4 regions of the Paenibacillus sp. Marseille-Q7038 genome follow, and region 4 is predicted to be linked to each of the others. Evidence: predicted binding sites of a transcription regulator. Region 4 holds the regulator's gene; each other region holds the start of a gene.
The links. Region 4 encodes Rex, which represses fermentation and respiration genes when NADH is low (regulators of the CRP and FNR family bind a similar motif). Its sites were predicted from a motif close to TTGTGAAATATTTCACAA; they were not measured.

Region 1 (6,271 bases), 150 kb from region 4:
ACTTAAAACAAAAATTCATGGATATTCGTAAACGGATTTACAAATATCCGCGTCTAGGACAAAAAGCACAATTTGTTGCCATCCCAACCACTTCGGGTACGGGTTCTGAAGTAACTTCGTTTGCAGTTATCACAGATAAGAACAATGGCAACACGAAATATCCGCTGGCTGATTATGAGCTGACGCCTGATGTAGCGATTGTAGATCCGGAGTTCGTATATAGTTTGCCTAGAACAGCAGTTGCTGATACAGGAATGGATGTACTAACTCATGCGATTGAAGCATATGTATCAGTAATGGCGAATGACTATACAGATGGGCTTGCCATTAAGGCAATTCAGCTTGTATTTGAATATCTCGAAGCATCGGCACTCACTGGGGATAAACTGGCTAGAGAAAAAATGCATAATGCATCGACCATTGCAGGTATGGCGTTTGCGAATGCATTCCTTGGAATCAACCATTCCCTTGCTCATAAATGGGGAGGACAATACCACACTGCTCATGGACGTACGAATGCAATCTTGTTACCACATGTTATTCGTTATAATGCGAAGAAACCAACGAAATTTGCATCTTTCCCTAAATATTCGCACTTTATAGCTGATCAACGTTATGCTGAAATTGCAAGAATTCTGGGATTACCAGCAAGCACAACAGAAGAAGGGGTAAACAGCTTGATCCAAGCTATTCGAGATCTGAATAGAAAACTCGGTATCCCTGAATCGTTCCAAGCACTTGGTTTTGAAGCTAAAGATTTTGAATCGCGTGTAGATTATTTGGCGGATCGCGCATTCGAAGATCAGTGTACAACAGCTAATCCGAAGTTACCTTTGGTAACAGAACTCGCGGATGTGTACCGTAATGCATTCTATGGTAATTTTGATAAATAAGAAATGGTAAAAAAAGAGCCGAGCTGAGAGGGGGTATTCCCGGTTAGCTCGGCTCTTTTTTAAGAATCAGGAAAAAGATATTGTTGGTGTCACATACAGGTCTACCGACCGACTATAACAGAAAAGTAAAAATAGAATAACAGTTTAAACTTTGTGATTTATATCACAGAGTAGGTGTGAGATATGTTCTATAATTTGAGTTGTAAAGCAGTTCCATGAAACAGTCGCTTCCCTTGAAAAGTGAAGAGAAGGGGTTATAACAAGCTTGGAAGTGAAAACAGTCACATAGTGTGGCAGCTGTAGTAACAGTTTTACAGTTAGTAGGAGTACAGCTTTTCATGGATTTTGTTCGGACCAGGCCCTTCCTTCACGCCTTGTCCTCTCAATGAGTCCAGATCAAACCATAAATTATTGGAGGGATTACCATGGCGGTAACCGAAAAAGAAGTGCAAAGTGTACAATCCGGTTGGAGAAGCTTTCAAAAAGGCAAATGGACAAAAGAAGTAAATGTAAACGACTTTCTACAAAAAAACTTGAAACCTTATCAAGGAAATGAAAGTTTCCTGGCAGGGGCAACTGAAAATACAAAAGCACTTTGGGAGATCGTAATGGATCTTACCAAAAAAGAAAGAGAAAATGGTGGAGTTCTCGATGTAGATGTAAATACACCTTCTACGATCGTTTCTCACAAACCAGGTTATCTTGATAAAGAGAAAGAGCAAATTGTAGGGGTACAAACAGATGCTCCATTCAAACGTTCTATCCAGCCTTTCGGTGGTATTCGCATGATGGTAGACGCTTGTAAAGCATACGGATTTGAACTTCCGCAAGAAATTATTGATATGTTTACTACCATCCGTAAAACGCATAACCAAGGGGTATTTGATGCTTATACGCAAGATATGAGAAATGCTCGTAAAGCAGGGATTATCACAGGTTTGCCAGATGCTTATGGTCGCGGTCGTATTATTGGTGATTATCGCAGAGCAGCACTTTACGGTGTAGACTTCCTAATTAAAGATAAAAAGAGAGAACTCGATGAACTCGAAGTTGATGTGATTGATGAAGATATCATCCGTCTTCGCGAAGAACTTTCAGAACAAATTCGTGCTCTGCAAGAACTGAAACAACTGGGTGAAATGCACGGTTTCGATATCTCTGGCCCAGCACGTAATGCGAAAGAAGCTTTCCAATGGGTATACTTCGCTTACCTTGCAGCAATTAAAGAACAAAACGGTGCAGCAATGTCTCTTGGTCGTGTATCTTCCTTCCTTGATATCTACATTGAACGTGATCTGGAAGAAGGAACACTGACTGAGCAAGAAGCTCAAGAGCTTGTAGACCATTTTGTAATGAAACTGAGAATTGTTAAATTCTTGCGCACACCAGACTATAACGAGCTGTTTAGTGGAGATCCAACATGGGTTACTGAATCCATCGGTGGTATGGGCATGGACGGAAGAACTCGTGTAACGAAAAACAGCTTCCGCTTCCTTCATACGTTGTATAACCTTGGTGCAGCTCCAGAGCCAAACTTAACCGTACTTTGGTCTGAACAACTGCCAGAAGGGTTCAAAAAATATTGTGCGAAAGTTTCCATTGAAACTAGCTCCATTCAATATGAGAATGACGATCTGATGCGTCCGATCTACGGTGATGACTATGGTATTGCATGCTGCGTATCCGCAATGCGTATTGGTAAACAAATGCAATTCTTCGGCGCACGTGCAAACTTAGCTAAAGCACTTCTGTACGCAATCAACGGTGGTGTTGATGAAAAACTGGGTATGCAAATTGGCCCTGAGTATCCTGCAATTACATCTGAAGTATTGAACTATGACGAAGTTATGAAACGCTTCAAACCAATGATGGAATGGCTGGCTAAACTCTATATGAACACACTGAATGTGATTCACTATATGCATGATAAATACAGCTATGAGCGTATTGAAATGGCACTGCATGATCGCGACGTTCTGCGCACGATGGCTTGCGGTATCGCTGGACTTTCGGTTGCCGCTGACTCCCTGAGCGCAATTAAATACGCTAAGGTTCGTCCAATCCGTGACGAGCGCGGTATTGCTGTTGATTTTGAAATTGAAGGCGACTTCCCTTGCTACGGTAACAACGATGATCGTGTAGACCAAATCGCTGTTGAACTTGTTGAATCCTTCATGACAATGATTCGTAAACACAAAGCTTATCGCAATGCAGTACCTACACAATCCATTCTTACTATTACTTCTAACGTTGTATATGGTAAGAAAACAGGAACTACGCCAGATGGACGTAAAGCAGGCGAACCGTTTGCACCAGGTGCGAACCCGATGCATGGACGTGATAAAAAAGGTGCACTAGCAAGTCTTAGCTCAGTAGCAAAACTGCCATATGAGCATAGCTTAGATGGAATCTCTAATACGTTCTCTATTGTTCCAAAAGCGCTGGGTAAAGAAGAAGACAACCAAAAAACAAACCTGACTTCGATGATGGACGGTTATTTTGGAAGTGGCGCGCATCACTTGAACGTTAACGTATTTAATCGCGAACAATTGATTGACGCAATGGAACACCCAGAAGATTATCCGCAGCTTACTGTTCGTGTATCCGGTTATGCGGTTAACTTCATCAAATTGACGAAAGAACAACAACTTGATGTGATTAACCGTACGTTCCACGGCAGCATGTAAGTAACCCCAAAAAAAGTACGCACAAGCGGGTGCGTGGAAGGATGATGAAATGATGATAAACGGACATATTCATTCATTGGAAACTTTCGGCACTGTCGATGGGCCAGGCATCCGCTTTGTGCTCTTTATGCAAGGCTGCCATCTCAAATGCCAGTATTGTCATAACCCAGATACTTGGGCACTTGACGGCGGGAAGACAATGACACTGGAAGAAGTTCTAAGTGAAATTGAGCCTTACTTGAATTACTACAAAAATTCTGGTGGCGGTTTGACAGTCTCTGGTGGAGAACCAACGCTTCAAGCAGGGTTTGTAGCAAGACTTTTTCAAGAAGTGAAAAAACGTTGGGATCTTCATACCACACTGGATAGCAATGGATTCAATGATATGAACCGTATAGAAGAACTAATTGAGGCAACGGATCTAGTTCTTCTTGATTTAAAGCATATCAATGATGAAAAACATAAAGTATTAACTGGAAAATCCAATGAACGGATGCTGGAGACAGCTCGCTGGTTATCGGATCATGGTAAGAAAATGTGGATTAGACATGTATATGTACCGGGTATTCATGATGATGAAGAAGATTTGCGTAACTTGGGTCGATTTATCGGGACACTGAAAGGCGTCGAGAAGTTCGAGATTTTGCCTTATCACCAAATGGGTATTTATAAATGGAAACTTCTAGGCAAGGAGTACCCGCTAGAAGGAGTACCTTCTCCTACACAGGAAGAAGTGGATCGTGCATACCGCCTCATCGAAGAAGGCCGTACAGAATCACAGAACCTTCAATTTTCTTACTAATAATCGTAAGAATCGTAAGATATGTTATAAGAGAGATCTCCCCTACGAATTAGCGTAGGGAGATCTCTTTTTTTGTTATTCGAAGATTTTATCCGTCCACTTCTATCCTCATCTTTAGTAGATTTCTTCCATAACAAAGGGGTGAGACTACCTGCTACTTCCCCGAATTTCTGCTAGTTAGTTTCCATACTGACAAAAAAATATTCTCTGAAAAGCATATAAACAGCATTTCTTTGATGCCCGGTTAACTGTCAAAGTATGCTGTTTTTTGTTGTTTCCCGTAAGGTCCAGAGCAACTTTTCAGGACTAGGTGCGTCTAATACTATGACATGATAAGGAATATATACAAAATAGATACAGAGGGAGTCGGGAAATGAATTTTAAGAAATTAACGCTGCTCACCATATTAGCTCTATTCTCACAAGTGGTACCAGCATACACAGCAAGCGCAGAACCGGTAGAGAATGACCCCGTTTCAAGTACGATTGTTCAGGAAGTTTCACAGCTTGAGGAAACGGCTAACCAAGAAGTGAAAGTAGAAGAGAAAACGGATATGTCCGGTATAACAGAACAAAAAGAAGATAGCAATAATGGAACTCCACAATCCACCAATGAAGAATCTACTGTTAACACAGATGGAACGGTTACAGGTACTGCGGAAGAAGTTACAGCGAATCCAGAGGATGCCATTCTAACAGAAGAAGATCCAGTGGTTCCAGAAACCCCAGAAGTTCCCGAAGTTCCGGAGAAGCAGCCACTCAGCAACAGTCAGCTGATCCTCTATTATAATAGTAAAAAAATGGTCCAAGACGGTGTGACTTATTATGCACCACAACCGATGCAAGTGAAAAGCGGTGTATCTTATGTACCCATTCGCGCCTTGGTTGATCGAGTCGGCTACAGAGTTTCATATAATAACACTACAAAGGAAACGAGTATCATTCAAGGTAATAATGAACTGAAGTTCAAAACGAACAGTAACAAATATAAGGTTAACGGAGTTTCTAAAACAATGAAGGGGACCTCCTATCAGACTCAGAATACCTTTATGGTGCCTCTAACAGCGATCACGGGAGCACTTGGGATCAAGTATAGCGTAGTTAATAAAAGCATTGTTATGAATTTATCTACCAAACCAATTGCTAACTTCAGCATATCACCTAAGGAAGTCTATGCGGGACAAGCTGTTACATACAAGGCAGATGGGTTTTCTCCAAAGGGTCTGTCCATCATAAATGAACGTTGGGAAGGGAAAAAGGACGTATTTGATGCTCCGGGTAAATATACGATCAAATACTATGTACAAGACGCTAGTGGTTCTTGGAGTGATCCTTATTCACTTACGGTCCATGTCCTGCGTCCTAATCAGCCGCCGGTAGCTTTGTTTGTGACAGATAAAGAAGAATATAAAATGGGCGAACTCATTACGTACACAGACCAAAGTTCGGATGATGAAGCCATTGCCAAAACAGAATGGAACAATAATGCACTTGCCTTTTTTACGCCAGGTCCAAAAACAATCAGTCTGACCGTGAGGGATAATAAAGGTTTAACAAATACTTATCAAAAAACAATTATCATTACGAATGAAACACTCTATTCAGTAACCGAGTTTAATCAGTTATTTACGCCCATCGGAGAAAAATTTTCTTTCGACGGATCTGTTGTGCCTACGTGGGCAAAAGTGAATTATTCCTATACGGATAAACCAAGCACGTTACTTCGCAGTAACAGCCCGGAAACCGTGTATAAGGAAGGTATCGTATACAAAGATACCGCGGTAGGTAACACTCGTTTCTTAATCCACCATATGAATAATACGGGTAAAAGAGTGAAAATGTACGTTGTAGCAACAAATAAAAACTCGGCAACAGCAACCCTTCGTACAG
Region 2 (6,271 bases), on a different contig from region 4:
CAGTTTCTCATTTTCTCTGCTTCGAGTGCCTTCGCCTCCAATATAAGGGAAATATTGTACTGGACTTTGACCGCAGCATCAAGCATTTGGAGCAGTGATTTCTCTCTGTTCATTTCCACGATCACCTGCCTTCTTTAAAATAGTAGAAGATTACTCTTCATCAGCCACTGCCAGTTCCTTTACCAGATGAGAAATGGAGTCAGCAATCATTTCTTGTAAATCAGCAAGTCCGCCCAAATAAGCAACAATGCCCGCATTTATAGAACCGGAACCATCAAGCAACCCTTGAGCATCTGTAAAATGCGGCATTAGATCCGGCATTTCATTCATGAGTTCAGCCATACGGACATTGACCTCTCGTTCCGCATCGAGTACTCTGGCAACTTGCTGATGAGCATGAGCCATATGTGCCAGCATTTCATCTAATTTGTTTTGCATGACCCGGCCCTCCTTTATAAGATTAAGATCGGTTATTTCATTTCTCGAAAAAAAACAAAAAAATCCCCGGCCTAAGCATTTGCCTTAAGTAGCATATGCCGGGCCGGGGAACTCAGTTCCTAGATATGAAGGGGATTAGCTATAAACTTTAGCGATTAATTCTTTAAGTACTTTCGCAGAGTGATTAAATTTCGCTTTTTCTTCTTCGTTAAGGTCAATTTCGATGACTTCGCGAACTCCACCGCGGTTAACAATCGCCGGAACACCGATATATAGATCATCTTGACCATAATGTCCCTCAAGAAGAGAAGATACGGTTAAGATACTATTTTCATTACCGAGGATTGCTTTGGTAACACGAGCGAGTGCCATACCAATCGCATAGTAAGTCGCACCTTTACGTTCAATAATGTGATATGCTGCATCACGAACGTTAACGAAAATTTCATCGAGTTTTGCTCGATCTTCTGGGTTGTTACGACGCTCAATCACTTTATCGAGGGATTCGATACCGATGGAAGCTTGGCTCCATACCGCAAATTCTGTATCACCATGCTCACCAATAATGGCTGCGTGGACGTTACGTGTATCCACTTCCAGGTATTCACCGATCATATAACGCAGACGAGCTGTATCCAACGTTGTTCCCGAACCAAGCACACGTTCTTTTGGCAAACCGGATTCTTTCCAAGTTACATAAGTAAGGATATCAACTGGATTAGAAGCGATCAAGAAAATGCCATCAAATCCGCTGTCCATAATTTCACGTACGATTGTTTTGAAGATCTTCGCATTTTTGTCTACAAGATCAAGACGGGTTTCACCTGGTTTTTGCGGCAAACCTGCTGTAATAACAACAAGGTCCGCATTTTTGCATTCTTCATAAGAACCGCTCCATACTTTAGTTGGAGAAGGTGCGAATGGCACACCATGATTAAGGTCCATTGCTTCGCCTTCGGCTTTAGCAGCATTTACGTCAACAAGAACGAGTTCCTCAGCAATCCCCTGGTTAATCATAGCGTAAGCGTAACTGCAACCTACTGCTCCAGTACCTACCAATACAACACGATTAATTTTATTACCTACCATAATAATAATCTCCCTTCAATCTCAAAAGCTGAATTTTTGTTCTTAATAAAGAGCCCAGTTTATTATCCCAACAACAACGAGTAAAATTACACTGATCTTGATTGTAAATTTAAACAATTCATTCTCTTTACCCGCAAGACCTACTGCCGCTGCAGCTACGGCTACCGATTGCGGCGAGATCATTTTAGCCATTGCACCACCCATTACGTTCGCAGCAACCATAGCTTCTGGCAGAATGCCAATTTGGTTTGCCGTTACAGCTTGCAATGGTGCAAATAGAGATCCGCTGTTAACAACAGAACCGGTCAAGAATACCCCAATCCAACCCAGAATTGGTGCGAACAACGGGAAGATACTGCCCGTTGATGCAAAAGCAAGACCGAGTGTTGAAGACATACCTGAATAGTTACAAATGTAAGCAAATGCAAGTACGCTACAAATCGTAATAATCGGGATGTACAATTCTTTAAACGTTTCTATTGCTGCTTCTTTAATGATGCTTCCTTTAATACGATAAATCAGTATGGTTAGAAGCGCTGCAATGACAATTGCGGTTGTAGTAGATGAGAATAAATCAAGATTAAATACAGCAGCGTAAGGTGTCTCTTCTGGAACAACCGGAGGTTGTCTCAAAATTTGGTTATGAACTCCTTTTATAGGGAAACTGAAGACCAGATTGTTAAGCGGTCCACCTGCTGCGAACAACGCTTTGACTGGTTTCAGCGAGAACAAAATAACCATAATCGTCAATAGAACAAATGGTAACCAAGCGAAAGCAACTTGTCCCAAGCTATATGTTTCTTTCTTGATCGTTCCTTTTGCTTGGTTCGCTTGATCCTCTTTATTTAAACGATAAATTTCTTTTGGTTTCCAAATACGCAGGAAAAGCGCAAGTGCAACCAGACTGACAAGGGCAGAGATAATATCCACGAGTTCAGCACCCAGGGTATTAAGTACAATAAACTGAGTGATGGCAAATGAACCTCCACTTACCAAAATCGCTGGCCAAGTTTGTCTCATTCCTTTAAATCCATCAATTAAGTAAACCAACAGAAAAGCAATCATTAAACTGATAATCGGAATAACGTACGATGTTCGGCTTGCAACTTCAAGTCCAGAAAGTCCCGTAAGCGTAGCAGGTGTCGTAACGGGAATTCCCATCGCACCATAAGAACCTCCAGCAATATTAGCCACAAGACAAAGACCAGCTGCATATACAGGCTTAAATCCTAAACCAATCAGAATTACCGCTGTAATCGCTACAGGAGCACCAAATCCAGCCGCCCCTTCCAAGAACGCACCAAAGGAGAAAGCAACAAGAAGTACTTGTAATCGCTGATCTTCGGTAATTGTCGCTATACTATTCTTGATTATATCAAATTTTCCTGTTTTTACCGTAAGTTTATACAAGAAAATTGCTGCCAGTACAATAGAAGCTACCGGCCATAACCCAGCAAGCACGCCATAAAAACCAGTCCCTACCACTTTAACGAAGGGCATTTTGTAAAAGAATAAAGCTACACAGGCTGCAACAACAATGCTCAGCAGTCCGGCTACATAGCCTTTCATTTTAAAAACCGTTAAAGCTACAATAAAGAATATAATGGGTATGGCAGCCACCAAAGCAGATAGCCATATATTGCCCATCGGGTCGTATATTTGATTCCAAACCCCCACTTGTATCTCACTCCTTAATGCTAATTGTTTAGATATTGTGAGCCGCGCTAGATTATCCTATTCACATTGCCGACAAAATAGAGATGCTTGTCTTTTTTAAAACTAATCATGTGAAAACTTTCACTTTAGTCTGGTAAAAAAAGCGGCGTTTTTTCAGTCATGATGTTTGTCACAATGTCCCGGCCGCGTTTTTACTATAGCGATGCGGATAAACATTGTATGTGATTTTTCTCACACATTAAAACAAATACATTATATTCCAATGAATTATTTCTAACTTTTTCTAATAAGGAGAGATAAAATCCCATCAAATTCCGTACTTTGTGACTTTATTCCATAATCTTGATATGATGAATATAAGCAGATAAGCTAGGAAGGTGATGAAATTCATGACAGTAAAAAAAGCAGTAATTCCTGCCGCAGGACTTGGAACCCGATTTCTTCCCGCAACAAAAGCCATGCCAAAAGAAATGATGCCGATCCTGAATAAACCAACCATTCAATATATTGTCGAAGAAGCAATCGCTGCTGGAGTCGAAGATATTATCATCGTTACCGGAAAGGGAAAAAGATCCATCGAGGATCATTTCGACCATGCTTTTGAACTGGAACAGCTGCTTGCAGACAAAGGGAAGTCCCTTGCTCTGGAAGAAGTTCTCTCTTCCTCTACCGTGCCTAATATTCATTATATCCGGCAAAAAGAACCCAAAGGTCTAGGCCATGCGATCTGGTGTGCTCGTAAATTTGTCGGAGATGAGCCATTTGCGGTACTGCTTGGAGATGACATTGTCGTAAATCCTGTACCTTGCTTGAAACAGTTGATTGATGAGCATGAAAAGGTAGGTGCATCAGTACTGGGGGTCATGCAGGTACCCGATGAAGATACACACAAATACGGCATTATGGAACCCCGTGGAAAAAGAGGGCGAAGTTATTCTGCACTGCGTTTTGTCGAGAAACCGAAACCTGGAACCTCTCCCTCCAATCTTGCCATTATCGGCCGGTATGTACTGACACCTGAAATTTTCCCTCTGCTGGAAGAGCACCACATTGGTCTTGGCGGGGAAATCCAGCTAACTGATGCGATTGAAAGATTAAATCAAATTACGCCTGTATACGGTTACGAATTTGAAGGTAAACGATATGATGTAGGTGATATACTAGGATTTCTTGATACGAATATTGAATTTGCTTTAGCTAACCCCAAGTACCGTGATGAGGTATTACGCATGTTACATACCAAACTTGAAAACACCTCTTTACATCGATAAATTCACAATGATAGATTACTGTTTTCCACAATAAAAAAGGAGTATGTCCCATGTTACGAGACATACTCCTTTTAAGCTTTCTCCTTTGCTGGTCAATCCCACAGCAGTCCGTGCCATCCCCTCAAATCCTACTTCACTTCTCAGGATAAGGATCAATCATGCGAATCGTTCCATCCGGATAGTACGTAAGCTCCGCAAATTTTACGCAACGCTTATAATCGACACCACCGGAAAGAGAACAGTCGTGATAGAATAAGTACCATTTCTCCTGAAATTGCACAATCGAATGATGTGTTGTCCAACCCATGACGGGTGGCAAAATGGTGCCTTGATAAGTGAAAGGTCCCATTGGGCTATCACCGATGGCATACACAAGCTTGTGTGTCGATCCTGTAGAGTAGGATAAATAATATTTGTCATTATATTTGTGCATCCATGGTCCTTCAAAATATCTGCAATCCTCATTCCCTGCGGTCAGCGGCTTTCCTTCTTGGTCAAGGATCACAATCTCCATTGCTTCTGAAACCATTGAGAGCATATCCTCACTTAGCTTTGCAATTCTTGGTCCAAGCGCCGGCTCATCAGGAGCTGGGCCTTCTGCATGTTCCACGTAGCTTCCCGTCTGCCACTTCTCTAATTGTCCGCCCCAAAGTCCTCCAAAGAGTATGTAAGCCTCTTCATTTTCGTCAACAAAAACAGCAGGATCAATACTGAAGCTCCCCTCCATATACTGTTCCTCCGGCTTGAATGGGCCTTCGGGAGAGATCGATGTAGCTACACCGATGCGAAAAATCCCTTCATGATCCCGCGCAGGAAAAAACAAGTAATACAATCCATTTTTGAAAGCGGCATCCGGCGCCCACATCTGGCATGACGCCCATGGTACATCCTTCACATGTAGCGCCTCACCGTGATCTGTCACGGGCGAATCCAGGTCAGCCATCGATAAAATGTGATAATCCTCCATCTTATATTGATCACCATTGTCATTAACTGGACCATCGTGATCCAAATCATGGGAAGGGTAAATATAGATACGATTCTCGAATACATGAGCTGACGGATCGGCAGTGTAAATATGAGTGACTAAAGGTTCATGCGGTTTAGGCTGTTTAGGCATTGTTGACATCCAAACAACTCCTTCCAAAGGGATAATAAACAACTCTATGATATCGATGTTCCATGGGTTCAAGATGTTGTATTACTTCTTATTTATACTCGGAGCAACAATTCGGGCAACTCGCTGATAAGCTTCCTTCGGACGCTGAGCCTCATCAAATAAGAAAGGCCAGTTTTTACGTCCCCTGACCGGAAAATCATCGAGCCAAGTGTAATCATCGGCTGCTCCCCAGAATGTTACGGCGCTGATATGTTCGCGATACTCATGAAGCACGCGGAAAATAGACTCATATCTTGCGGCTTGTAATTCCAGCATGTCCTGCGTAGGATGAGCAAGATCCGTGCGCCTGTCTTCAAAGCGAAATACTGACACATCCAGTTCAGTAAGCTGTAGCTGCAAGCCTAGCTGTGCATATCGTTCAATCGCGGCACGAATATCGTCCAGGGATGGATCGTATAGATTCCAGTGTGCCTGCAAACCAACGCCATGAATTGGCACGCCTTGATCTAACAAGGAACGAACAAGGCGATAAATGCGCTCCCGCTTATGCGGATGGGACTCATTGTAATCGTTATAGAACAAAAGTGCCTGAGGATCTGCTTCATGGGCGAATTCGAAAGCTTTGGCAATGAAGTCCTCTCCGGCAATATCCAGCCATTTCGATGGCCGCAAAAAT
Region 3 (6,271 bases), 160 kb from region 4:
TAACATAGAACTAGGAGGGAATTTATTATGAAATTAGGCGTATTCGCTGTTTTGTTTGGTGACAGAACATTGGAAGAAGCACTCGACTATATCGCTTCCCAGGGACTCGGTGCAATTGAAATCGGCACAGGTGGAAATCCAGGGGATGCACATTGTAAACCAGCAGAACTTCTAGAGAACGAGACGAAATTGAAAGAATTCAAAAAGGCAGTTGAATCTCGCGGTTTAATTATCAGTGCACTAAGTTGTCATGGAAATCCGCTTCATCCTCAAAAAAATATCGCCAAGAAATTCCATGATGATTATGTGAATACAGTAAAACTTGCTGAAAAACTTGAAGTACCGGTCGTTAACACCTTCTCTGGATTACCGGGTGATCATGAAGATGCTAAATATCCGAACTGGCCTGTAGCTCCTTGGCCAAATGATTTTCAAGAAGTATTGAAATGGCAGTGGGAGAACAAACTGATACCTTACTGGACGGAATGGGGAAAATTCGCATCCGATCATCATGTTAAAGTCGGTTTAGAACTTCATGGAGGTTTTTCCGTACACACACCAGCTACTTTACTGCGCTTGCGTGAAGCTGCTGGAGAAGCTATCGGAGCCAACCTTGATCCATCTCATATGTGGTGGCAAGGAATTGATCCTGTAGAGGCTATTAAAATTCTTGGGCGCGAAGGCGCCATTCACCATTTCCATGCGAAAGATACAACAATAGATCCGGTTAACGTAAATATGTATGGTCTGACTGATATGCAGTCTTATACGAATATGCAGACTCGTGCTTGGCAGTTCCGTACGGTTGGATACGGTCATGATATAAAAACGTGGGCAGATATCATAAGTGCCCTAAGACTTGTAGGATACGATTATGTTGTCAGCATTGAGCATGAAGATGGCTTAATGTCGATCGAGGAAGGTTTTTCAAAAGCCGTCCACAATCTCAAACAGGTTTTGATTGAAGAACCTATTGGCGATATGTGGTGGGTGTAAATTTTTTAGGGGGAAATAACATGGTTAACGTCACGATTTGGAATGAATTTGTCCATGAGAAAATTCATGATGAGGCGAAAGAAGTTTATCCGGAAGGAATTCATAAAGTGCTTGCTGATGGTCTAGCGGGGGAAGGTTACGCTATTCGCACGGCTACGCTTGATCAACCTGATCATGGATTATCCGATGATGTCCTAAATACGACAGATGTACTTATCTGGTGGGGGCACATGGCACATGATCGAGTAAATGATCAGATCGTAAGTAAGGTAGTGAAACGGGTATTAGACGGCATGGGATTTATCGTACTTCATTCGGGTCATTTCTCTAAGCCTTTTAAAGCCTTGATGGGTACTTCTTGCGATCTCAAGTGGCGGGAAGCAAAAGAACAAGAAATAATATGGTGTGTGAATCCTAATCACCCTATTGCGGAAGGAATCGAAAGTCATATCGTGCTGGAACATGAAGAAATGTATGGTGAGTTTTTTGATATTCCTACGCCAGATGAACTTATTTTCCTGAGTAACTTTGCTGGTGGAGAAGTATTTAGAAGTGGATGTACTTTTAAACGAGGCGAAGGTAAAATCTTTTATTTCCGTCCCGGGCACGAGACATATCCTACCTATTACAATCCACAAGTGATGAAGGTTATCAGCAACTCCATCAGATGGGCTTATCCTACTCCGCACACCAAACCAGTGTATGGTTACAGTGAACCCGTCAGACCGCTAGGAGATATTCTTGTTTAATAGAAACTACTTGGAGGCGCGGGATACGATCATAAGCTTTATAGCGCCACGGGTAAAGGAAAGGGCCGTCTTAGGACGGTCCTTTTTAATGAATACACAGAATAGAGTCATCCTGTTCCATATTGGGTAATATTTGTAATAGGATCTTTTCTACCTATTTTTAATATTTCGTTTTCTTTCGGGTTAAAATATGTTAATATGAAATATACTAACTTATAGTAAGTTGTTTTTCATGGAATTTCTGAAGAGGTGAAAATAATGGAAAATCCACATCTTAAGATGTGTCCAAGGTTCGAAACCGCTTTTTCTTTTTTAGGTAAAAGATGGAACGGACTAATTATTAAAACATTGTTGGACGGGCCTAAACGGTTTAAAGATATTTCTAATTTAATTCCACAGATGAGTGACAAAATGCTATCTGAGCGAATGAAAGATTTAGAAGCGGAAGGTATACTAACACGTCATGTTTATCCTGAGACTCCAGTTCGTATTGAATATGAACTTACAGAGAAGGGAAAGGCGTTAAATCCAGTTATGTCCCAGATTCAAACTTGGGCTGAAGAATGGATTGATTAGTACAAAAAATGATTTGAAGTAAAAACAAAGCACAGTACGGTTAGTTTTGCTTTTAAAGACTCTTTATTTTCCTAAACCGAAAATAAGGAGTTTTTTTCAAATAGAAGTAGTCCATGCACCTCTAGGCGAATTTTTGAGTATAATTCCGAAGAAGCCAATTATGGCGTAGGGAGGCTGATCACATGAATAAAATGTTCGTGTCCCGCAAAGTGGGTTACCCAAAATACGAAGTTGATGTGCTTGAACGTGCATCCCTACAAGTTCAGTCGATCTATGACAGAGCAGCCACGATGGCTAAACACTATTATCTCTCATTAGACCTCAGTTACCCCAACGCTTTACAACAGGTGTCACGTACTTATTTTCAAAAATGGATATACACAATAAAGGGATGGAAGTTTATTGGGAGTGAGTATACGCCAGAAAGCACAGAGAATGACTCTACCATTACTCCGCTTATGAGTCTATGTTTACAAGCACTGATCTGGTCACAATATGAAGAAATTCGGCTGCTGCATCCTTTTCTCGGGGAAGAAAGCTTTTATTCAGAAGAGGAACTTGATATTATAGCAGCCTATTTTGTGCCTACTTATTTTTCAGAGAGACCTTTACGTACTTGTGGTAAACCGTATCGTAAACGAAATCTGTCCATTCCCATTTATCAGGAGAATTTACGAACTTCTTCGCTTGTTTATTCTGGTGAATCTGAAATGATAGAGGAGCGCTTAACAACAGGAGTATATATATCGGATCGGCAGTTTAAAGGGCTCGGACCCTACATAAAGAATAGGTCTGGAACGAGGATCTTTATGCAAGCCGCAGTGGAATAGTTTTGTTTAAAATGTGAAGCCCTTCACAGGGCTTTTTTTGTCATTAGTTGATATCATGGTATAGATAATAGTATGCTAGAGTTATGTGATTGGCGGATATTGTCAAATTTTAGCAATCATTAAATGAACCACACAATTGCTCATAGACTGAGGCCAAAAAAAGTAAGGTGGTGTTAGCATGAAAGTGCGAAATCCAATTACAATCCCATCTATCATTCTACTCATGCTCGTTATGTTGATTTCGGGTTGCAGTACATGGAATGAAGACGTAGGTGGAGCCGAGGAAGGAACACCAGGTGAGGTGAATATGATTGTGGAAGGTGGATCTTTTATACCGTCTATGAATCAATCCTTGCATTTACGTTATGATGAAGGTATGACGGTTTACGAAGCGCTTGATCGTGTAGCGAGTCTATCGAAGGAGTCCAATCAGATTATTTCGGTCGGATCTACTGTACTTGATGATACGTTACAGTGGAAGGTAGAGAAAAACAACAAAGAAATCAGTGCTGATATGTGGGGACAATCCATAAAAGACAAAGATTCATTGAAACTGTCTGTAGTACCTGCTACACCTATTGATATGAGCCAAACGGGTGGTTCGGGTGTTACTCTCGAGTTAAGTGGGGGATCGAATAATCCAGAATTACGATTAACAATGGCTAGGTTGTATGATCCCACGCTCACGGTTAGAGATCTACTAATGAGTACAGCATATGTGCAATTGTCCGATAATAAAAAGTATCTTCAATCTATAGATGGTTATACTCCACGGATTTCAGAGAGATGGATGATGAAGGTGAATAACAAAGAACTTGCTGAACATGGACTTGATATGGTTTTAGATCCAGGCGATGAAGTGCGAGTGGAAATCGTAGAGAAAATCTAGCAAAACACAGAATCATGTAGAGATTAAAAAAACCGATCTCCTCCCAAAGGAAATCGGTTTTTTTCTATTCTAAATACGGCAGATTTCGATGGGGCATTGTTCACATCTGCAAATTTCACGGAGAGAACTGAGTTCTTTAATGATAATGTAGCCACCTTCATAAGCAAGAGAACCTTTTTTTCGAAGTTCCCCGAGCATTCGGTTTACGCTTTCTCTGGTAGCTCCAATCATGTTAGAGAGATCAGTGTGTGTCAATTTCCTATTAATGCGAATACTTCCATCGGATTGTTGTTCACCGTAAGTATTGCCCAGGCGAATCAGCGTAGAACATAGAGCTCCTTGTTTACCATACATCATAAGATCACGGAATTTAGTCTGTGTTATACGGTGATAAATTCCCATCCATTTCATAAAGTCAATTGCGAAGTCACCATATAAACCAATTAATAGTTCAAGATCAGCCGTTTCTATAATACCAACTTCACTTTCCTCAAGCACTTCTGCAGAGAAGCTGTGTCGACTTGAAAAGAAGGGGTCTGCATGACCTGTCATATCTCCATCTTGATGGATGTACATGATGAGTTCTTTTCCTTCATCTGTTGATTTAGTAACTTTGATCCGACCCTTCTTTATATAGAAGAGTTTATCTGCTGTATCTCCTTCCCAGAAAAGATGAGACCCTTGGGGGAAAGTTCGATCTTTCATGGAGTCAAAAAGGCGGTTCAAATTTTCCTTAGAAAAACAGCTGGTATTTCCTTCAGTCTTTTCTAATACATTAATATGAGTCATGTTAATTCCCCCTAGCTTTTATCGTAAATAAGTTCGTTAACCTGAAAACAAGTCGTTTATTAATGTGATTTAAGTCTTTGAATAACTCAAGTATATACTTATGAATTTGATTTTTGGGCTTTGAATAGAGGGAAACTGTGACGATATTTTAAACTTTGTGATTCATTTCACTACTTGGAAAGGAACCCTTGAAACTTTGTGAACACATTCACATATTATGTGAAAATAATCACAAACTTTAAATTTTTATTATGATACGATGATCTCGTAGAAAAGAGAGAAACAAAATATATAGACATTTTGGTAGGAGGATGAATCACATGGCTGTTAATAAAGAAGAAGTAACAAAGGAAGCAACTGCCAAGGATTACATTAATGAAATCGTACTAAAAGGAAAAAAAGCTCTCGAATCTTTTATGAAACTTGATCAAGCTGCAATTGACCGAATTGTTCAAGCTATGGCACTTGCTGGGCTGGATCAACACATGCCTTTAGCTAAAATGGCTGTAGAAGAAACAGGTCGCGGTGTTTATGAAGATAAAATCATTAAAAATATTTTCGCTACAGAATATGTCTATAACGGAATCAAATATGACAAGACAGTTGGTGTCATTGAGGACAACGAATTTGAAAACTGCCAAAAAATAGCTGAACCTGTTGGCGTGATAATGGGGATTACACCTGTAACGAACCCAACCTCAACGACCATGTTTAAAGCACTGATTGCTATTAAGACTCGTAACCCCATCGTTTTTGGTTTCCATCCATCCGCACAAAATTCGAGCCGTGAGGCAGCACGTATTCTAAGAGATGCTGCTATTAAAGAAGGCGCACCAGCAGATTGTATCCAATGGATTGATGAACCTTCCATGGAGAAAACAAATGAACTCATGAATCATCCTGACATTGCGCTGATCCTTGCTACTGGTGGAGGGGCTATGGTAAAAGCTGCGTATAGCTGCGGTAAACCCGCTCTTGGCGTAGGACCTGGTAACGTTCCTTGCTTCATCGAAAAAACAGCTGACTTGAAACAAGCGGTGAATGATCTAATCCTATCTAAATCTTTTGATCATGGAATGATCTGTGCATCTGAGCAAGCCGTTATTATCGAAGAACCCATCTACAATGAAGTTAAAAAAATGCTAATAGACAATGGATGTTACTTTGTAACGAAAGATGAAATAGCAAAACTTACAGCAGGTACAATTATCGCTGAGAAATGCGCTGTTAATCCAAAAATAGTAGGTCAATCTGCAGTGAAAATTGCTCAAATGTGCGGAATTCATGTTCCAGAAGGAACAAAAATCCTAATCGCAGAGATTGACGGTGTTGGACCGAAATTCCCGCTTTCTGCAGAAAAACTCAGCCCAGTACTTGCTTGTTACAAAGTGAAAACAGCTGATCAAGGGATTGAGCGTGCAGCGGAGATTGTTGCTTTTGGC
Region 4 (6,271 bases):
GAATTTGCTAAAACAGATGAGTGATGGAATTATGGATGAGTGGATGTCATTTGAAGAAAAAATGGCTCGGATCCGGGAAAGCGGTTTGTTCCGTGGAACTGATCCCTTCGCCATGATTCCAGAACTTAAGCTTCAATCTTTTGTCAAAGGACAGGGTTATTTTAAGCTTCTTATGTATAAGCACGCGGCTGAAGAATTTAACAGAGTCGTTGAATTGTACCCGGAAAGTTTAATGTCTCGTCTGTACTTAGCTGTGTCGTATCTTCATTTAGAAGAAACACATGTCGCCGCAAAGGAACTGAATCGAATTTTGCTGAACAGCGATCAGCCTAGGTTAAAAGCGCTGGCATATAATGCACTTGGATGCATCCATGCCAAACACACGGATCTGGAGAAAGCTCTTTCCTGTTTTGCACTTTCTCTAAAGCTTGATCCAAGTTTGCAAGAGCCGCTGTACAATCTGGAAGCATGCAGATCAAATAGCGGAAAACTCCATTATGGAACGAAGTTGCTTGCTCTCTCCTAGAGAGGCATCAAAAGGCAGTGCATCAAAAAGGCGATGTCTCTTTATTTGACATCGTCTTTTTTTGTGTCTAATGTTCAAAAGTCTTTTTTTTTGCTATGCTACTAAAGAGACTGGATGAAGGGAACGTTTAATTGTAATGAAATTTGCTGTGCTTGATTTTGAGACAACAGGTACCCAGTCTGACGGTGAAATCACCCAGGTTGGACTTACCATAATAGATCATGATTTAAGTATAAAAGAGACCTATAGCTCTTATGTCAATCCCGGCGTTCCCATTCCACCTTTTATAACTGGACTTACTGGAATTTCGGACGACGATGTCAAAGATGCACCTCATCTTGAAGAAATGATGATGGAACTTGTTCCATTGTTAAATGATGTTGTATTGGTTGGCCATAATGTAGCTTTTGATTTTTACTTTTTGCAAAATGCGTTAGATCGATGCGGATACCTGCCATTTACAGGCCGTATTTTGGATACGATGGACTTCTTGAAAATTTGTTTTCCTTCGCTTTCCTCTTACCAGTTAGGTTATGTTTCATCTGAATTTGGATTTGAACATGACAGACCGCACCAAGCGGATAGTGATGCACTGGCAACCGCACATGTATTTCTGAAAAGCATCGAAGAACTCAGAGGCTTACCTTTGATTACACTGCAGCGCCTTACAGATCTCTTTCCTGCAGAGGAAAGTGATTTTGGATGGTTTTTGGATGGACTATTGGCAGAGAAGGAAAGCGAGCCGATTCAGGACCTGGACAGCCAGAAATACTACAGGCAACTTGCGCTTGCCATTGATGATTGGTCTACGATTGCTCCGCCACGGGACGAACGTGCACCGAATCCTTTGGAGAATGAATCGTTTAGCGAGTATATGGAGAAGGTACAGCAGAATTTAAAAGAAAAACTTCCCAACTATGAACAAAGGGAAGCACAGAATATGATGTTCGATGAAGTCAATAAAGCTCTTTATGAAGACAAGCATTTATTAATTGAGGCGGGAACAGGAACAGGGAAATCACTTGGATATTTGTTACCTTCTATTTACCAAAGCGTAAAGCAGGAGACCAAGGTTACGGTAAGTACACATACCATAAATTTGCAGGAACAATTGCGAGAGCGTGATCTACCTCTGTTAACGAAAGTCGTTCCTTTTCCTTTTAAAGCAGCGATCTTCAAAGGCCGTGGACATTATCTTTGTCTGCGTAAGTTTGAACAGAAGCTGAATAACAAAGAATTTGCTACACCCAAAGAAGACGTATTTACTGCTGCTCAGATGCTCGTTTGGCTCACGCAAACCGAAACTGGAGATGATGAAGAACTAAACTTAAGCCACCGGGGAACCGATTTCTGGGAGACTGTGCAAAGTGAGTCTGAATCCTGTTTAGGACGGAGCTGTCCGTGGTTCAAAAAATGTTTCTATCATCGGGCACGTCATGAAGCGGGTATTGCAGATGTTGTAATTACAAATCACTCCAAACTGTTTACGGATGTGAAAGCCAGTCATCAACTGCTCCCAAGTTATGACTACCTAGTTATTGATGAGGCTCATCATCTAGAAGACGTAGCTGGTAAACATCTGGGGATGCATATGAAATATTTCTCAGTGGTCCATACGCTAACAAGGCTGTTTAAGGATAGCCGTAATGGTCAATTTCCTGCACTTCGTCAACAGATCAATCAGTCAGGACATGAGAAATACGTGGAATGGACTTCAGCTATTGACGAGTTGTTTCCATTTGCCCTGGAAGCGAAGGAAGAATGGGATACACTGAGTGATATGTTATTTAGGCTGTTACCAGAGAGAATGGATGCTGCACCAGGAGATTCTGGACAGTTTTCACTTAGACTGAAGCCGCAGGCTAAGCCAAAAGCATGGGACAAAATCTCAAAACACGAAAATCAGTTTTATGTCACAGTAGGCGAAATGGTACGCAAAGCAGATAAGCTGCTTGGAGAAGTGAGAGAAGAATTAGACGATTATGCATCGGATAGTTTAATTACAGATATCACGGGTCTTGTCAGAGACTTAGCAGAGCTGAGGGACAATCTCAGACTCTTTATGCGGCTTGATGATACAGGCACCGTATACTGGCTTGAAGCAAGCGGTCAGTTTAGAAGTAAGTCTCTTCAGCTGTACGCAGTCCCTGTTGATGTAAGTTCGCATTTAAAAGAACTGTTTTTCGATAAAAAACACAGTGTGATCCTGACCTCTGCTACGTTATCTGTAGACAAGTCATTTCAGTTTATGATCGATCAACTAGGGCTTTTAGAAGCACAGGAAAAAGGCAGACTTATGACGTCCTTACTTCCATCGCCATTTAATTATAGGGATCAGGCGCTTTTGGTCATTCCTCGAGATTTTCCGAGTGTAAAAGGAAGTGTAGGGGATGATCACTTTGTAAGTATGCTTGTGACTTCACTAGCAGAGACAGCGAAGGCAACCAAAGGCAGAATGTTGGTGTTGTTTACGTCCTATCGTATGCTGAGACAAGTCCATGAACCTCTAAAAGAAGCACTTGCAGCTAGTGACATTACTGTGCTTGGACAAGGGGTAGATACAGGCAGTCGAACCAAACTTACACGCCGGTTCCAAGAGGCTAAGGCTTCTGTATTGCTCGGGACAAGTAGCTTTTGGGAAGGCGTAGATATTCCGGGAGAAGCTTTAACGTGCCTTGCGATCGTGCGACTACCTTTCCAGCCGCCTAGCCATCCAGTGGTGGAAGCAAAAAGTGAACTTTTGGAAAAAGAAAAGAAAAATCCTTTTATGAAACTTTCTGTTCCGCAGGCCGTGATCCGGTTTAAACAAGGTTTTGGACGGCTTGTTCGTACATCAAAGGACAGAGGCATCGTTATTGTTTACGATACAAGGGTTATTGAATCTTATTACGGAAAGTACTTTTTATACTCTCTGCCAGGTCCAAAAATGGAACATATGGTTACCGATAAGATGGTGCCACGGATTAGTGAATGGCTGATGGAACATGAAACGAATAAAGAAACAGACGGAAGATAAGAAATTGTGTTTTTGATGTAAGGGGGAGTTCACATTGAAGTCGGATAAAATTTCAGAGGCAGTCGTTCGTCGGCTGCCCGTTTATCTGCGTTATTTACAGGAGCTGTACAAAAGAGAAGTTACAACGGTATCATCTCAAGAACTCGGACTTAAATTGGATCTGAATCCAGCACAAATCCGCAAGGATTTAGCTTATTTTGGTGATTTTGGACGGAAGGGAATCGGATATGATGTCGCTTATCTTATTGATAAAATCCGTCAAATTCTCAAAATTGATCAAGTCATTAATGTTGCTCTCGTGGGGGCAGGTAATCTCGGTCAAGCGTTGTCTAACTATAACCGCTATGTAAAAGACAATATGAAGATTGTTGCTGTATTTGACTCGTATGATAAAAAAATTGGAACTATGATTAATACACTTACGGTTCAGCCAATGGAAGAGTTACAGAATACAGTAAAGGAACGTAATATTCGGATCGGAATTATTACAGTACCTGATTTTGAAGCTCAGCGTGTAGCGGATTGTATGGTTGAAGCAGGTATAGAGGCTATTCTTAATTTTGCGCCCATCATCATCAAAGCTCCGCCACATATTCGGATTCACACGGCTGATTTCACAACCGATCTCTTAAGCCTTGCTTATTATCTTGAGAGCGAAGAAGGAAAGGAAGAAATAGAAGATGACAAGTCCTAAATGGCTTATAAAAAATGGACAATTTGCAGTTAGTGATCCAGAATGGCGAATCGTTAAAGGTTATATGCTTGTTGAGAATGATAAGATTGCCTACATAGGCGAGAAACTCCCTGAGGGGGAAGAAGAAACAACAGCTTTTGACGGGAAAAATCTACTCTTTATTCCCGGTCTGATCAACACACATGGTCATGCTGCGATGTCACTTCTGAGAGGTTATGGGGATGATCTTGCACTCCAAATTTGGCTTCAAGAGAAGATGTGGCCAATGGAAGAGAAATTTACAGCAGACGATGTGTATTGGGGAGCGTCCTTGTCGATCCTTGAGATGATTAAAGGGGGTACAACCGCTTTTCTTGACATGTATGATCAGATGAATCAAGTAGCTAAGGTAGTTGAAGAGTCGGGCATACGTGCAAGCCTGATGCGGGGTGTTATTGGATTCGGTTCAGATGAACTGCGAGCTTCTAAACTTGCGGAAGCAACTTCTTTTGCTAAGGAATGGAACGGACAGGCGAGTGGCAGAATTACGACGATGCTATCTCCTCACGCACCGTACACATGTGGTCCTGAGTTTATTGAAAAATTTGTTCAGGCTGCACATGACTTAGACCTGCCGCTCCATACGCACATGTCTGAAACCAAGGCAGAAGTAGAGCAGAATGTGAAGGATTATGGGGTCCGTCCGGTAGCTCATTTAGAGAAATTGGGCTTCTTCTCACGTCCATCCCTCGTGGCGCATGCCGTTCATTTAACGGATGAAGAAATTGAGATCCTTGCTAAATATAATGTTGCTGTAGCGCACAATCCAGGAAGTAACTTGAAACTAGCCAGCGGTGTAGCTCGAGTTCCGGAGTTATTGAAGGCTGGGGTTGTTGTATCGTTAGCAACGGATGGACCTGCAAGCAATAATAATCTGGACATGTTTGAAGAAATGCGTCTGGCTGCTCTTATTCATAAAGGAGTCTCTGGTGACCCCACGGCTGTTCCAGCGACAGAAGCTCTTCGTATGGGAACGGAATATGGAGCGAAATCGATCTACGTTGAAGATACGGGGACGCTTGCAGTAGGCAAGAAAGCAGATTTTGTAGCGATTGATTTAGATCAGGCGCACTTTTTGCCGTATTCCGATTTGATCTCTCATGTTGTATACTCTGCAAGTGCTAAAGACGTCAAACATGTATGGGTAGATGGCAAACAGTTGTTAAAAGATGGAGAAGCTCTTACTTTAGATGAAGAACGTATTAAACGAGAAGCAGAATCTGCATTTAAAGGACTGAAAGCCCGCTAACGGACGAAGGGTGAGAAGGGAGTCCCGCCTTGAGGAGAAATAGAAAAAAATGGATATACATTAGTATTCTTACGGTATTACTAATCTTATTTGGAATTTATCAATTTTATGTTTACGTAATGAAAGATCAGTGGGCGGAAAGGGACCTGGCGGTGTCGATTGCAGAGCAACAGGCGCAGCTTACGTCGGTTACAAAAACACAAAAGTCCGTTTGGGGAGAAGATTCGATTTATTGGACGATAGAAGGCATGAGCAGCGAGAATAAGCCGATTATGGTCTGGGTACAGTTCGGATTGGATCATAAGCCAGTCACTGGAGAAAATAGTGTTCATAGCGAACTCATTGATAATAGTATTTCTGAAGATGAAATGTACGCCAAAATCGCTTCAGAGTTAGGCGATATTGAGATTATTCATTTGCATCCAAGTTACTACAATAAAACTTATGTATGGCAACTTTTTTATAAGCAAGAGGGCAAATATGTGTACCGATTCTATCAATTTAGTGATGGAACCGAAATAGGTAATGGATATCAATTGCCTAATTAATTCGTAAAAGTTGATATAACAAATAAACCCCGGATGAACTTGATCAAGTTCATTCGGGGTTTTTATTATTGTGAGATAGAAAATGTTGCATAGTTTAGATTTCACGCTTACAGTATGTTATGCTATATTTATAGATTTTATTTACAGTAAAAAGACGAAAAATAAGGGAGGTTGTCACTTGAAATTACGTCCCATTCCA

Region 1: the regulator Rex is predicted to act here: its motif matches at 1,045-1,062, upstream of pflB (formate C-acetyltransferase).
Region 2: the regulator Rex is predicted to act here: its motif matches at 3,313-3,330, upstream of ACWPWY_RS23115 (lactate permease LctP family transporter).
Region 3: the regulator Rex is predicted to act here: its motif matches at 5,026-5,043, upstream of adhE (bifunctional acetaldehyde-CoA/alcohol dehydrogenase).

The regions. Positions count from the first base shown of each region.
Region 1 is NZ_CBCOOM010000001.1:2,552,035-2,558,305, reverse strand. It holds gene adhE (bifunctional acetaldehyde-CoA/alcohol dehydrogenase) at 1-893, shown strand, start outside; gene pflB (formate C-acetyltransferase) at 1,319-3,580, shown strand; gene pflA (pyruvate formate-lyase-activating protein) at 3,633-4,382, shown strand; gene ACWPWY_RS12170 (copper amine oxidase N-terminal domain-containing protein) at 4,756-6,271, shown strand, end outside.
Region 2 is NZ_CBCOOM010000002.1:1,252,008-1,258,278, reverse strand. It holds gene ACWPWY_RS23130 (restriction endonuclease subunit S) at 1-113, opposite strand, end outside; gene ACWPWY_RS23125 (nucleoside-diphosphate sugar epimerase) at 151-438, opposite strand; gene ACWPWY_RS23120 (L-lactate dehydrogenase) at 574-1,527, opposite strand; gene ACWPWY_RS23115 (lactate permease LctP family transporter) at 1,570-3,204, opposite strand; gene galU (UTP--glucose-1-phosphate uridylyltransferase GalU) at 3,594-4,475, shown strand; gene ACWPWY_RS23105 (glycoside hydrolase family 43 protein) at 4,609-5,595, opposite strand; gene ACWPWY_RS23100 (endo-1,4-beta-xylanase) at 5,677-6,271, opposite strand, start outside.
Region 3 is NZ_CBCOOM010000001.1:2,558,904-2,565,174, reverse strand. It holds gene ACWPWY_RS12215 (sugar phosphate isomerase/epimerase family protein) at 28-996, shown strand; gene ACWPWY_RS12210 (ThuA domain-containing protein) at 1,017-1,745, shown strand; gene ACWPWY_RS12205 (winged helix-turn-helix transcriptional regulator) at 2,004-2,321, shown strand; gene ACWPWY_RS12200 (hypothetical protein) at 2,504-3,151, shown strand; gene ACWPWY_RS12195 (hypothetical protein) at 3,330-4,040, shown strand; gene ACWPWY_RS12190 (Crp/Fnr family transcriptional regulator) at 4,110-4,829, opposite strand; gene adhE (bifunctional acetaldehyde-CoA/alcohol dehydrogenase) at 5,150-6,271, shown strand, end outside.
Region 4 is NZ_CBCOOM010000001.1:2,399,825-2,406,095, reverse strand. It holds gene ACWPWY_RS11330 (tetratricopeptide repeat protein) at 1-526, shown strand, start outside; gene dinG (ATP-dependent DNA helicase DinG) at 663-3,542, shown strand; gene ACWPWY_RS11320 (redox-sensing transcriptional repressor Rex) at 3,577-4,236, shown strand; gene ACWPWY_RS11315 (amidohydrolase) at 4,223-5,524, shown strand; gene ACWPWY_RS11310 (cell wall elongation regulator TseB-like domain-containing protein) at 5,554-6,072, shown strand; gene ACWPWY_RS11305 (hypothetical protein) at 6,251-6,271, shown strand, end outside.